2 regions of the Bacillus sp. D48C genome follow, and region 2 is predicted to be linked to the other one. Evidence: predicted binding sites of a transcription regulator. Region 2 holds the regulator's gene; the other holds the start of a gene.
What was found. Region 2 encodes NrdR, which represses ribonucleotide reductase genes. Its sites were predicted from a motif close to AACACNATATATNGTGTT; they were not measured.
Positions count from the first base shown of each region.

Region 1: ACLBXA_RS16595 (anaerobic ribonucleoside triphosphate reductase) is a predicted target of NrdR. The motif match lies at 1,999-2,016, and genes of this name have one in related genera.

Region 1 covers NZ_JBKFAQ010000006.1:93,612-96,805, reverse strand. The annotation lists gene nrdG (anaerobic ribonucleoside-triphosphate reductase activating protein) at 1-103, opposite strand, end outside; gene ACLBXA_RS16595 (anaerobic ribonucleoside triphosphate reductase) at 100-1,956, opposite strand; gene plsY (glycerol-3-phosphate 1-O-acyltransferase PlsY) at 2,182-2,778, shown strand; gene ACLBXA_RS16585 (HesB/YadR/YfhF family protein) at 2,887-3,177, shown strand.
Region 2 covers NZ_JBKFAQ010000001.1:290,788-293,981, forward strand. The annotation lists gene ACLBXA_RS01615 (glyceraldehyde-3-phosphate dehydrogenase) at 1-88, shown strand, start outside; gene speD (adenosylmethionine decarboxylase) at 476-859, shown strand; gene nrdR (transcriptional regulator NrdR) at 1,143-1,604, shown strand; gene ACLBXA_RS01630 (replication initiation and membrane attachment family protein) at 1,757-3,166, shown strand.

The DNA.
Region 1 (3,194 bases), on a different contig from region 2:
TATGGCAACCGACACAACGATGCGGACAGCCCGCAAAAAACACGACTGTCCGCAATCCTTCTCCATCTACTACACTATCATGAATAATATTCATCACTTTCATTTATGTTTCACCCGATCTATCTCTTCACTACGTTTCGCACTATTCCACTTCGACATATCTCCTACAAGATAGCCTGTTATACGGCGAATTCTTTCTATATTAGCCTCATCTTCATTCCCGCAACTTGGACATTCATTTCCAATAACCCCGTGATAACTACAGCACTTACAACGGTCAACAGGATGATTAATTGAACCGTATCCAACGCCATGTTCTGCCATGGCTTGTATAATTTGTTTTAATGCCTTTTTGTTATGCATCGCTGCTCCGTCCAGTTCAATATACGTAATGTGTCCTCCATTACAGAGAGCATGGAACGGGCCTTCTAAACGGATTTTATTTATCGCTTGAATGTTATAATAAACTGGAATATGGAATGAATTCGTATAGTAATTATGGTTCGTTATACCGCTAATCACGCCAAATTCTTCTCTATCTTTTTTCACAAACTTTCCTGATAATCCTTCTGCTGGAGTTGCAATTATCGAGAAATTTAGTTGATGTTCTTCTGTCGCTTTATCCATTCTATCTCTCATAAAGGAAATAATTTCGTACCCAAGTTTCCATGATTCTTCATCTTCCCCATGATGCTTTCCTGTTAAAGCTACTAAACATTCCGCAAGACCGATAAAACCAACACTTAACGTCCCTTGTTTTAAAATCGAAGCTACGGAGTCTTCAGGCTGCAATGCTTCTCCACCACGCCATACACCTTGTGAATATAAAAACTGAAAATCTCTTGCTCGCTTCTTACATTGATACGCAAATCTTTCTAATAACTGCTTAATTCCTAAATCTAAATAGTAGTTTAGCGCTTCAAAAAATGCTTCTTTTGAACCACTAATTAACGCTAATTTCACTAAATTGATAGACGTAAATGATAAATTCCCTCTACCAATCGCTGTTTCTTCTCCATGTATATTAGACATAACACGGGTACGACATCCCATGTAACATACTTCACTTTCTGGTCTTCCATCATAATGCACTGTATTAAACGGAGCATCTAAAAATGAAAAGTTAGGGAATAATCGCTCTGCAGTTGTCTCTAATGCTAATTCAAATAAATCGTAATTCGGATCACTTTCTTCAAAATTCACACCTTTTTTCATCTTGAAAATTTGAATCGGAAAAATTGGTGTCTCTCCTTTACCAAGTCCAGCTTGTGTTGCTTTTAATAGTTGTTTAATTAACATTCTTCCTTCTTTTGATGTATCTGTTCCGTAATTAATAGAAATAAACGGTACTTGTCCTCCGCCCCTACTATGCATACTATTCGAATTATGAACGAAAGCCTCACACGCTTGATACGTATCATTTTCCGTTTCTTTCCATGCAAATTCTTCTATTTGTTCTTTCGTAAGCGGATATGATTGTAATCGTTTTTTATGTCTCTCAATTGTTTTTCGTACATAAGGTGCTAAATCAATATCAAAGAGTGCAAACGATTGACCGCCATGCTGCATATTTTGATTCGCTTGAAAAATAATAGACGAAAGAGCCAATGCACTTTTAATGTCTTGTGGTTGTCTCATATGTCCATGTCCAGTATGAAAACCGTTAGCAAGCATTTGCGCTAACGGAATTTGCGAACAAGTCGTCGTTCCTGTCGCATAAAAATCTAAATCATGTGGATATAATATATTTTCATTTATCGCTTTTTTCACTTGATCTGACAATAAATTCTCAACAGCATAATATTTTGCACTCTCAGATGCGAACGTTCCCATTACACCCATTGGAGAGCGGCCGTCTACATTTGCATTTTCTTGCATTAAATCTTGTTCATTGCCGTGGACTATCGTCTCGAACACTTTCATTAATTCTTCTCCACGTGTATTATTTTGTAACATTTATAACCCTCCACCAATATGTTGTTGTCTTTTGATTAAAATGTTACTACATATAGTCTTGCTGTTTCTGTGAGAAATGTAACATTACTGTGAAATTTTTTTCACGAAATAATGAATTTTTCATTTACAAAAAAGAAATGTGCTCTTTACAAATGTATGGTACAATATACGGGAAAAACTCTTTTTACCCTTTATCAACACATTTGAATAAAGGAGACTGAACTTATGGTTACTACATATCTTTTATTTATCGTTGCCTACTTGCTTGGCTCGATTCCATTTGCACTAGTTGTTGGAAAAATTGGCTACGGAATCGATATTCGTGAGCACGGGAGCGGTAATCTAGGCGGAACAAACACATTCCGTACATTAGGGAAAAAAGCAGGTTTTACCGTTACAATTGCTGACATTTTAAAAGGGACATTAGCAACAAGTCTACCAATGATTTTCGGATTAGATATTCACCCACTATGGTTCGGGTTAGCGGCTGTTCTTGGACATGTCTACCCGATCTTCGCGAAATTCCGTGGTGGTAAAGCAGTTGCAACTTCTGCTGGGGTGCTATTATGCTATTCACCAGTTGTTTTTGCAATATTGGCTGTTGTATTTTTCACCCTTTTATTTACAACAAGATACGTATCACTTTCTTCTATGGTAACAGCAGTTGTTGCTGTTATTGCATCCATTGTTAGCGGGGATAAAATCTTCATTATTGCGATGTGTTTATTAGCAGGTATGGTTATTTATAAACACCGTGCAAATATCGGACGAATTATAAATAAAACTGAACCAAAAGCAAACTTTTCAAAAAAGCAAAAATAAGATCGTAACCCACATAACGCAAAAAGAAAACGTGAAGCATATTAATAGCGTCTTTTTGCGTTATTTTTTATACTAAAGAAAAAGCAACATAACTTGGAGGAACTATACATGAATCTTTCCGTAACAAAAGAAGCAGCACAATGGTATAAAAATGAATTAAACTTACAATCAAATGAAACACTACGCTTTTTCGTACAATACGGTGGTTGCAGTACTGTGCAAAAAGGACTTTCTTTAGGTATTCGTAAAGATGATCCTGCACACCCTGCTGTTCAAATTCAAGAAGAAGGTATTAACTTCTTTATTGAAGGCGATGATGAATGGTTCTTCGATGGACATAATTTATCTGTTACACTTCATGAAGGTGACGACTTCCCACAATTTAATTATGAAAAATAAAAAAGCGCGGCTTCTGC
Region 2 (3,194 bases):
CGAGTGGGGCTACTCTCGTCGTGTTGTAGATCTTGTAACGTTAGTTGTTGAAGAGTTAGCGAAACAAGAAAATGTGCAACACATTTAAGTGAATAAGGGGGAGGGCAAGGCAATATTTGCCCTCTTTTTTTATTTTTTTCTGAAAAGGAAAAAAATTATATGAGTATATTTTAAAAAGTGGACATACCACGAAACGTTGTGATTACTGCATTTGTGAATCGTTTATTTTTTTTAGGGAAAAGTAAAGAGGAAAATATGACAGAAAATCGAAAAAACTGTTGTTGCAAAATGAAAATAAACAAAGTATACTAACACTCGTAAACTTAAGAGCTGAGGTACGTAGTCACTACTTAAAGGGTTAGGACCTCTCTGGACTAACTTTCCCCCGTGGTAGTGGAGCAAGCCAAATTGCAAATTAGTTTTCAATTCGAACAGTTAGAATAAATTTACAAGGGGGAACTGTAGAATGGATACTATGGATACGATGGGTCGTCACGTGATCGCTGAACTTTGGGATTGCGATTTCGACAAGCTTAATGACATGCCGTATATTGAACAATTATTTGTGGATGCAGCACTAAGAGCTGGTGCTGAAGTGCGTGAGGTTGCTTTCCATAAATTTGCACCACAAGGTGTAAGTGGAGTAGTAATTATCTCGGAATCACATTTAACAATTCATAGCTTTCCGGAGCACGGTTACGCGAGTATTGATGTTTATACTTGTGGGGATCGTATTGATCCAAATGTTGCTGCAGAATATATTGCAGAAGGTTTAAACGCGAAAACGCGTGAGAGCATCGAGCTTCCTCGAGGCACTGGTAGCTTCGAAATTAAGCAGAGAGAAACAAAAGCTCTTTAAAAAAGAACATAATTGATTTAAAATGTAAAGAGGTGTATAATGCACCTCTTTTTTAGTTTATAAAAAAGAGGTAATATAACGTACTGGTTAGTTGAATAAATTGTACTCTTGCAAATGAGGTAGTGCCCTATATACCATCTTATTTTTAAGGATGAGATGATAAAGTGATGCGCTGAAACTTAAAGTGGTAAGAGAGTTAGAATGAGTTATATAATATTGTATATATATTTTAGGTGAAGTGAGTAGAGAAAAATAAAGAGTATAGTGTAAAGGAGTGAATGAATTGCGTTGTCCATCCTGTTCTCATAATGGTACAAGAGTGTTAGATTCGCGTCCGGTAGACGAGGGGCGCTCTATTCGAAGAAGGAGAGAGTGTGAAAGTTGCTTAAGTCGCTTTACGACCTTTGAAAGGGTAGAAGAGTCACCTCTTATCGTTGTAAAAAAAGAAGGCACACGAGAAGAGTTTAATAAAGAAAAGATTTTACGTGGTTTAATTAAAGCGTGTGAAAAAAGACCAGTATCTTTAAGACAATTAGAAGAAGTAACACAAAGCGTGGAACGTGAACTGCGTAATTTAGGTATATCAGAAGTGAAAAGTGATATGATTGGTGAAATTGTTATGGAAGAACTTCGCGATATTGATGATGTTGCTTACGTACGCTTTGCTTCTGTATATCGTCAATTTAAAGATTTAAATGTATTTATTGAAGAATTAAAAGATATACTGCAAAAAGAAAGAGAGTAGAAGTTGTATTTTATTCTCTTTACATACCGTAAGTAATAGGATAAGAGAGCTAGAAGCGTAAGCTAATAGCTCTTTTTCACTAAGAATTTATATAATGAAGATAGAACGAATGAAGTAGAGGATAGATTGGATGAGAGAAAGGAAAAGCAATAATGGAAAAACAGTCATGGATGGAGCTATTGCCGATTGATCGTTATAAAGTAAGTGCGAAAGGGCTACTGCATAATTACGACCGAAAAGTATTAACGATGTTGTATCAGCCGTTAATAGGTAGTAGAGCTTTTAGCTTATACATGACACTATGGGGGGAGCTAGAGCAAGATCGTGTATTTGGAAAAGAGAATACACATCATTCCCTTATGGTGACTATGCAAATGCAACTTCCTGAAATATATGAGGAACGAGTAAAGTTAGAGGCAATTGGGCTTTTGAAGGTATATATTAAGAAAGAAAAAGATATTCGAATGTTCATATATGAGTTGCAACCACCTTTATCTCCAAAGCAGTTTTTTGATGATATTGTTTTAAGTATCTTTTTATACAATCGATTGAGTCGGACAAAATATAATCAAGTAAAGCAATATTTCTTAGAAGAAGAATTTGATTTTGCTTCTTATGAAAATGTTACGCGCTCTTTCAATGATGTGTTTGGTTCGTTTAATCCAGGACAGCTTGAGCATGCGCAAGAAGATCTTCGTATCCCAAAAACGACAACTATGCCAAGTAACGAGAAGGGAGACGCTCCGAAAGTTTGGAATGATTTCTTTGATTTCTCTTTATTTGTAGATGGATTGTCCGCTCTTGTTCCTAAAAAGTCGATTACAGGTCAAGTAAGAGACTGCGTTATAACACTTGCTTACGTGTATGGTGTAGATGTGTTATCGATGCAAAATATCGTTCTTGGTGCGGTGACAGAGATGCAAACAATTGATATGGAAAGGCTTAGAAAAGGAGCTCGCGATTGGTATCAATTTGAAAATGGTCAAGCATTACCGGTATTAAGTGAAAGAGTACAGCCTCATGCTGCACGTACGATGAAAGAGAAAGAGCCTTCATCGCAAGAGGAGATGCTAATAAAGCAGCTAGAGGAAATCTCGCCAAAACAATTATTGAAAGAGATTTCTGGTGGTGCAGAGGCAACGAAAGCGGACTTGCAAATCGTTGAAGATGTCATGATTAATCAAAAATTGACACCAGGAGTTGTGAATGTACTTATTTATTACGTTATGCTACGCTCAGATATGAAACTTGCGAAAACGTATGTCGAGAAGATTGCTGGGCATTGGGCACGTAAAAAGGTTGGTACAGTAGCGGACGCGATGGCGTTAGCGAAAGAAGAGAACCGTCAATATCAAGAGTGGGCTGAGACGAAGAAAAAAGGCCGTACGGCGAAGAAAACGGTACGGAAAGAAATGGTACCAGATTGGCTTAAGGAAGAAGAGCCGAAGGAACAAGAGAAAGAAACGGCGAAGAAAGATGTAAGTGTAGAAAAAGATGCAAGTACGTTAGAAGATGAACGAAAACGATTAGAAGAAGTGTTAAAAAAATATAAGCGTGATTAATAGAAGAGAATGAACGCTCTTTGAGGTG